DNA from 2 places in the Companilactobacillus paralimentarius genome. Region 2 is predicted to be linked to the other one. Evidence: predicted binding sites of a transcription regulator. Region 2 holds the regulator's gene; the other holds the start of a gene.
What was found. The regulator HrcA, encoded in region 2, represses chaperone genes, less so after heat shock. The targets are predictions, from matches to a motif close to TTAGCACTCNNNNNNNNNGAGTGCTAA.

Region 1: a site for HrcA is predicted at 3,023-3,049, ahead of ACI6PB_RS03365 (ATP-dependent Clp protease ATP-binding subunit). Genes of this name have one in related genera too.

Annotation. Positions count from the first base shown of each region.
Region 1 covers NZ_OY724131.1:720,165-724,636, forward strand. The annotation lists gene ACI6PB_RS03360 (PepSY domain-containing protein) at 59-622, shown strand; gene ACI6PB_RS03365 (ATP-dependent Clp protease ATP-binding subunit) at 777-2,975, opposite strand; gene ACI6PB_RS03370 (phosphocarrier protein HPr) at 3,302-3,568, shown strand; gene ptsP (phosphoenolpyruvate--protein phosphotransferase) at 3,568-4,472, shown strand, end outside.
Region 2 covers NZ_OY724131.1:1,069,843-1,074,314, forward strand. The annotation lists gene truB (tRNA pseudouridine(55) synthase TruB) at 1-133, shown strand, start outside; gene ribF (riboflavin biosynthesis protein RibF) at 146-1,081, shown strand; gene hrcA (heat-inducible transcriptional repressor HrcA) at 1,261-2,307, shown strand; gene grpE (nucleotide exchange factor GrpE) at 2,324-2,890, shown strand; gene dnaK (molecular chaperone DnaK) at 2,931-4,472, shown strand, end outside.

The DNA of each region.
Region 1 (4,472 bases), 350 kb from region 2:
GAGAAATGAATTCAGTATACTTAATTTACAAAGTAATCAAAAAAGTGAGGATACGATGATGAAGAAACGTTTTTTAACAATTACTGTCGCCATATTCATGTTTGTTTTACTTGTAGGTTGTTCTACGAATGGTGCCGATAGCGCATCAAACAAAACTAAATCTGAGAAGGTACTGAAAAATACCATTAAAGTTAGCGCCAATGATGCTATAAACATTTATCAAAAGAAATATCCTAAGACAGATATCACTTCTCTGGAATTGGAAAAATCATTTAGAGGTCCTGTATATAAAGTAGAAGGAATTGATGAACTGAGGGAATACCAGGTTACAATTAATGCCAAAAATAAGAAGATAATTCAAAATTCTGAAGAGGAATTAGATGAGGAAGATCAGAATGAAACAACTCGTAAAAATGAGAGCTTAGATTTGAACAAGTTGATTAGTGTTAAAAAGGCTGCGACTATAGCTGAAAATGCAGCTAAAGGTGACAGTACTGAGTTTAATTTGGAAAAGGATTTAGGAACTACCTATTGGGAAGTTAAGGTTAAAAATGGTTCTCACGAAAAAGAAGTAAAAATCAATGCCCAGAGTGGTAAAGTTTTAAAAGTTGAAAATGATTAAAAAATAAGGCCATCAATTCGTATGCGAATCGATGACCTTATTTACGTAGTTTATTATGTACTCTAAATGACATAGTAAAAGAAAGGAACGAATGAGATTGAGTACATAAAAAAATACAGATCCTATTGGGATCTGTATTTAGAAAGCACCACTATTATTCTTCGGTATCAGGTGCACTATACTTAGAAATTTTAATTTCACCTTTGACAATGCTTGCTTGTAGATCCTTATCTTTTGAATGATCAAGGAAGTAGTCAGCAACTTTGTCTTCAATTTGTTCTTCAATAACACGACGGAGTGGACGAGCACCCATCTTAGGATTGTAACCTAGGTCAACTAATTTATCTTTAGCATCTTTTGTTACATGGATGGTTAGACCTTGGTCAGCAATCATCTTGTTAGTATCATCAAGCATCAAATCAACGATCTTAAGTAGATTATCTTTTGTTAGAGAGTTGAATTCGACAATGCCATCAAATCTGTTAAGAAATTCTGGTTTGAAGAATTCTGATAATCTACTCATGACTGAGTTAGTTGTTCCAGTTGCTTCGGCACCAAAACCAACATTGGCTTCTTGCAACCCTTGGCCAGCGTTAGAAGTCATGATGATGATAGTATCCTTGAAACTGACCGTTCTACCTTGTGAATCTGTTAAACGACCATCATCGAGAATTTGCAAGAACATATGCATAACATCTGGATGAGCCTTTTCGATTTCATCAAGTAGGACCAAACTGTATGGATTACGACGAACTTTTTCAGTCAACTGACCGGCTTCTTCGTAACCAACATACCCTGGAGGTGAACCGATCAATTTAGAAATTGAATGTTTCTCCATATATTCAGACATATCGAATCTGATCATCGAATCCTCAGACCCAAATAGTTCACGAGCTAATTGTTTGGCGAGTTCGGTTTTACCGACGCCAGTAGGGCCAACAAACAAGAAGGAACCAATTGGACGTCCAGATTTATTAAAACCAACTCTATTACGACGGATAGCTTTAGCTACGTCACTAACGGCCTTATCTTGACCAATGATATGTGACTTCAAATCGGGTTCCAAGTTCTTCAATTGAGCTTGTTCATTGGATTGAAGCTCGCCAACAGGAATGTTGGTCTTCTCTTCAACGACTTTTTGAATATCTTTTTCAGTAACGGTATTATTGTCAGCTGGTTCGCTCTTAGCTCCATCTTTCATCTCTTGGAACTTGGTAACTTGATCACGATAGTAAGCGGCCTTTTCATAATCTTCATTACGAAGAGCAGCCTGCTTTTGAACCTCAGCATCAGATATCTTGTTATCCAAGTCAGCTATATCAACATGATTGATTTGAAGATTCTTTTTAGAACCGGCTTCATCAATTAAATCGATAGCCTTATCGGGCAAGAAACGATCTTGGATATAACGGGCCGATAATTCAGCGGCTGATTGAATGGCTTTACTTGAGAATTTAACATGATGATAATCTTCATATTTTGGTTGAATACCCTTTAAAATTTGAATGGTTTCATCAACACTTGGTTCATTTACTTGAACGGGTTGAAGACGACGTTCAAGGGCAGAATCTTTTTCAATTGTACGATACTCATTTAAAGTAGTAGCACCGACTAATTGCAAATCTCCACGGGCTAGGGCAGGCTTCAAAACGTTACCTGCATCCATGCCACCTTCGGCATTACCAGCACCAACAATTTCATGAATTTCATCAATGAATAAAATAATTTCCTTATTCTTCTGTAATTCATTAATTAGTTGCTGCATTCTTTGTTCAAATTGACCACGTACACCAGTACCCTGGACTAATGAAACTACATCCAAACGTACGACGTGTTTATTTTGTAACTTTTCAGGTACATCGCCATCGACAATCTTCTGTGCAAGACCTTCGACAACAGCGGTTTTACCTACACCTGCTTCACCGATCAAAACAGGGTTATTCTTAGTTCTTCTATTTAAAATTTCAATTACACGGTTTATTTCCTTGTCACGACCGATAACGGGATCGATTTGACCTTTTTTAGCAAGATCGGTTAAGTCGACACCATATTGATCTAAGACTCCATTACCTCTAGGTCTGCGACCATTTCCATTGCCGCCACCAGTTTGAGTTTGAGGACCTTGTTGCTCGAAAACATTAGGTTGTTGAGCACCATTTAGTGCGTTAAACAAGTCTTCGAAACTAGAAAATCCACCAGATGGATTTTGTGCCATATTATTCATACCTTCATTAGCTTGATTTCTTAATTTCTGATAACAGTCCTGACAGAGATTGATTTCTGTTCGTTGACCATTAACACTTGTGTATAAATGAATTGTCGCTTCATTTTTATGACAATTCTGACAAAGCATACGCACCCCACCTTTCCTTTTGAACAGGATACAACGGTAGTATATAATTAGCACTCGACTAATGCAAGTGCTAAGTCTCAGATTTTTAGAAATTAATCTTTTCAATAGAAGAAAAAAATATTTTTTCAAAATTGCTTGAAAAAATATTAATAATATAAACGCTTTCAGCATCAGGGGTTGTAAGCGTTAAACGGCTTATCACACTTGGTTTATCTTGCTGTTTTTTGATCAAAACCCTTGTGAAAAATTAGAGATAATGGTAAATTAATTAGTGAATATTTGTAGTGTAACTACAGAATTTTATATTATATGGTGAGGTATTAATTATGGAAAAGAAAGAATTTCACATTATTGCAGAAACAGGTATCCATGCACGTCCAGCTACAATGCTAGTACAAACAGCAAGCAAGTTCAGTTCAGATATCAATATTGAATTTTCAGGTAAATCAGTTAACTTGAAGTCAATCATGGGTGTTATGTCACTTGGTGTTGGCCAAGGTGCTGACGTTACAATCACTGCTGATGGTGACGATGCTGCTGATGCAGTTGCTGCTATCTCAGAAACAATGACAAAGGAAGGATTGGCAGAATAATGGTTAAAACTATTAAGGGAATTGCAGCTAGTGATGGTATCGCTACTGCAGAAGCATACCTTTTAGTTCAACCAGATTTGTCTTTCACTAAGAAAAGTATTTCAGATGCTGATGCAGAAATCAGTCGTCTTAAAGATGCTATTTCAACATCAGATGATGAGCTTACAAAAATCAGAGATACCGCTAAGGAATCTTTAGGTGAAGAAGAAGCTCAAGTTTTTGATGCTCACAAGATGATTTTGGCTGATCCAGAATTTACAGGCGCAGTTGAAAAAGAAGTTTCAGATAAGAATGTTAATGCTGAACAAGCATTACATGATGTTTCAGAAAACTTCATTTCAATTTTTGAGGGTATGACAGATAATCCATACATGCAAGAAAGAGCAGCCGATGTCCGTGACGTTACAAAACGTGTTATGGCTCATTTATTAGGAGTTGAATTACCAAATCCAGCATTGATTGACCATCAAGTTGTCATTGTTGCTCATGATTTGACACCTAGTGATACAGCTCAATTAAACAAAAAGTATGTAAAAGGCTTTGTTACTGATATTGGTGGTCGTACAGCCCACTCAGCTATTATGGCACGTTCACTTGAATTGCCTGCTGTCGTTGGTACTGACACAATCACTACTGATGTTAAGGCCGGTGATACAGTTATCGTTGATGGTTTGAGCGGTGCTGCTATCGTTGATCCTTCTGACGATGATGTTAAGAAGTATCAACAAAAGGCTAAAGACTTTGCCGAAGAAAAAGCAGAATGGGAAAAATTAAAGGATGAAGCTTCAGTTACAGCTGATGGCAAACACTTTGATATTGCTGCTAATATTGGTACACCCGATGATCTAGAAGGCGTTATTGAAAATGGCGCTGAAGGTATTGGTTTGTATCGTACAGAATTCCT
Region 2 (4,472 bases):
GGAACCGGAAATTGATTCTGATATAGAAGATCGTTTGCGAGTTCAAAGAGCAGGAGTGACCAAGGCACTTTACAAGTATGATAAAGTAAGAAATATGTGGATTCCAGATTTAATGTTATTAAATAATAAATAGAAGAGATTGAAAATGCAGATTATTAAAGTTAAACATCCGCTTCTAGAGCAACAACGCCCAACTGAGGATACAGTTTTAATCATGGGTTTTTTTGATGGGGTACATCTTGGTCATCAAAAAGTTATTAAAACGGGAGTAGATCTTGCCCGTAAACACGGATTAAAATCAGTATTATTGACCTTTGATCGTTCTCCTAGAACGGTGTATCAACATGAAACAGATTATAAATACCTATCAACAATGGACCGAAAAGCCGAGTTAGTAGAAAAACTTGGAGTTGATCGGCTCTATTTTGTTGAATTTGGACAGGCATTTGCACAATTAAAGCCTCAAGAGTTTGTCAATCAATATATGATTGATTTAAAGGCTAAATTTGTTGTGGCTGGTTTTGATTATACATATGGAAAAAAAGATATTGCCAATATGCAGACATTACCACAGTATTCACATAATGAATTTGAAATTGTGACTGTGCCAGAACAAGTTTTGGATGATCGAAAAATTGGTTCAAGTGCAATCAAGCAGTTTATTTCTGAAAATAAAGTAGAAGAAGCTAATAAATTTTTAGGATATACTTATCAGAATCAAGGGACAGTAGTTCATGGTTTGCAACGAGGTCGAACTTTGGGTTATCCAACAGCTAATTTGGCAACCGAGGGTAATCAGTTAATTCCTTCAATTGGGGTTTATGCCACAAGAATTAAAGTCGGCGATACTTGGTACAATTCGATGACATCTGTGGGCTATAATGTAACCTTCAAAGAGAATACTGGAGTTACAATTGAAACTAATATTTTCGATTTTGATGCTGATATTTATGGTGAATATGTGGCATTGGAATGGGTTAAATATTTGCGTGGTGAAGTTAAGTTTGATGGAGCATCAGGGTTAGTCAAACAATTGGAATTAGATAAGATTAATTCAATCAAGGTTTTATCAAAAAAATAAGAGAACTTGGGTAAATGACAATAGAGATGTCATCAAGAGTTCTCTTTTTTAGATTTCTGAATTTTTTAGCAAATAATTTCAAAAATTGAGCGTGCATACTTGACACTATAGGGATAGATTGTTATATTTTACATTGTTAGCACTCAGGTATGAATAGTGCTAAAAAGGAGGACGGTATAATGCTATCACAACGTCAAGATGCAATCTTGAGAGAAGTCGTGCGCATATTCACAGATACCGGCCAGCCGGTTGGTTCGAAGACATTGATGAATGAATTACCTTTTCATGTAAGTTCTGCGACAATCAGAAATGAAATGGCAGTACTTGAAGAAGTGGGTTACCTCGAGAAGACTCATCTTTCATCAGGTAGAATTCCTTCAGCGATGGGATATCGTTATTATCTGGACCATCTGGTACAACCAACTAGTGTACCGCAAGATATAGCACAGAGAATTGACGATGACTTTGGTAAAACTTATCATCAAATTGATGATATTATCGAACAATCTGCCAAAATTTTATCTCATTTAACTAGTTATACAGCAATCACATTAGGACCAGAGAGCAGTTCAGTTCTTTTAACAGGTTTTAGAATCGTTCCCTTGAATCCACATCAACTCATGGCAATCATTGTCACAAGTGATAATAATGTTGAGAATAATATTTATACAATTGATGATGATTTTGATACTTCATTAATTGAAAAAATTGTAAATATTGTAAATGATAAGTTGGTTGGACAACCTTTACCTAAGGTTATTCAAATGCTTCATACCGATGTTCCTGCAATTCTTTCTGAATATATGTATTCAACTGATGGTTTGTTGGATATGATGGATCAGCTCTTTAAGAAGGCTGGTGCTGAGAAGTATTATGTTGATGGACAATTGAATTTGTTAAATTATGCTAACAATGATGATTTATCAGAGGTTCAATCATTGTTCTCAATCATCAATCAAAGTACTGATTTAAGAAAATTGATTGATCCAAGCATTTCTGATGATGCCATTAAGGTTCGTCTAGGAAGTGAACTTGGGAGTGATGCATTAAAGAACTACAGTATTATCACTGCTAATTATGATGTTGGTCATCATGGTAAAGGTGTTATTGCTTTATTAGGACCAACAACAATGCATTATTCACAGTTGATAGGTTTACTTGGTGAGTTCAGAGTTGAATTAGCCAAAAGATTAATTGATTATTATTCAAGGTATGATGATTCTTGAAATTTAGGAGGAAGTAATGGCAGATAAAGAAAAAGATCAAGATTTGAAGACTGCTAAGGAAGCAGCTCCCAAGACTGATAATAAAGCTGATAAAAAGTCAGCTAAAAAGGATGCTAAGGTTGATCCCAAAGATCAAGAAATCAAAGATCTTAAAGCTAAGAATGATGAGTTGTCAGACAATCTTTTAAGAACACAGGCTGAACTTCAAAATATGAACAAGCGTCATAGTAAAGAAGTCGCTGGAATTCTTAAATATGATGGTCAAAAGTTGGCAACTGAGATTCTTCCCGTTATCGATAATCTTGAACGTGCCTTAGCAGTTGATGCTGACGATGATGCCAGCAAGCAACTTAAAAAAGGTATTGAAATGGTGCAACAGCATATGGCTAAAGCATTGGAAGATAACCATGTGACTGTTATTGACAATGCTGGTGAAAAATTCGATCCAGCAGATAGTCAAGCTGTTCAAACTGTTCCTGCTGATGATAAACATAAGAAGGATACAGTCGTACAAGTTTTACAAAAGGGCTATAAATTAGAAGATCGTGTACTTCGTCCAGCAATGGTCGTTGTTGCTCAATAGTAAATAATTAAATAAAGAAATTAAAAAGAGGTTAAGGTTTATGTCAAAAGTTATTGGTATTGATTTAGGTACTACAAACTCTGCTGTAGCCGTTCTTGAAGGCGGTTCTCCAAAGATTATTACAAACCCAGAAGGTGCAAGAACTACTCCTTCAGTTGTTGCTTTCAAAGATGGTGAAATCCAAGTTGGTGAAGTTGCAAAACGTCAAGCAATCACTAACCCAGATACAGTTTCATCAATCAAGCGTCACATGGGTGAAGCAGGTTACAAAGTTACTGTAGCTGGCAAATCATATACACCACAAGAAATTTCAGCATTCATTCTACAACACATCAAGAAGTTCTCAGAAGACTACTTAGGTGAAAAGGTTACAGATGCTGTTATCACAGTTCCTGCATACTTCAATGATTCACAAAGACAAGCAACTAAAGATGCTGGTAAGATTGCTGGCTTGAACGTTCAACGTATCGTTAACGAACCAACAGCTTCAGCACTTGCTTATGGCCTAGATAATGACAAGGGTGACGAAAAAGTTCTTGTTTATGATCTTGGTGGTGGTACATTTGATGTTTCCGTTCTTCAATTAGGTGACGGTGTCTTCGAAGTACTTTCAACAAATGGTGATACACATCTTGGTGGTGATGACTTTGACCAAAAGATCATCGACTGGTTAGTTGAACAATTCAAAGCTAAGAATGGCGTTGATTTAGCTCAAGACAAGATGGCTCTTCAAAGATTAAAGGATGCTGCTGAAAAAGCTAAGAAGGACTTATCAGGTGTTGCTCAAACATCAATCAGTCTTCCATTTATTTCATCAGGTGCTAATGGTCCACTTCACTTGGAAGAAACATTGACACGTGCTAAGTTTGATGAATTGACATCAGATCTTGTTGAAAGAACAAAGATCCCTGTTGATAATGCTTTGAAAGATGCAAACCTTACAAATTCAGATATTGACAAGGTTATCTTAAATGGTGGTTCAACACGTATTCCTGCTGTTCAAGATGCTGTTGCTAAATGGACTGGTAAAGCTCCAGACCACTCAATCAACCCTGATGAAGCCGTTGCTCTTGGTGCCGCTATCCAAGGTGGTGTTATCTCTGGTGATGTTAAGGATGTTGTTTTACTTGATGTTACACCTCTATCACTTGGTATCGAAACAATGGGTGGTGTCTTCACTAAGTTGATCGATAGAAATACAACTATCCCAACAAGCAAGTCACAAGTATTCTCAACTGCTGCTGATAACCAAAGTGCTGTTGATATTCACGTCTTACAAGGTGAACGTCCAATGGCTGCTGACAATAAGACCTTAGGTCGTTTCCAATTAACAGATATTCCTGCTGCACCTCGTGGTGTACCTCAAATCCAAGTTACATTCGATATTGATAAGAATGGTATCGTAAATGTTTCTGCTAAGGATATGGGAACAAACAAGGAACAAAAGATCACTATCAAGAGTTCATCAGGTTTGAGTGATGAAGAAATTGATAAGATGATGAAAGAAGCTAAGGAACACGAAGAGGAAGATAACAAACGTAAGGAAGAAGTCGATGTTAAGAATGACGTTGAACAAACATTG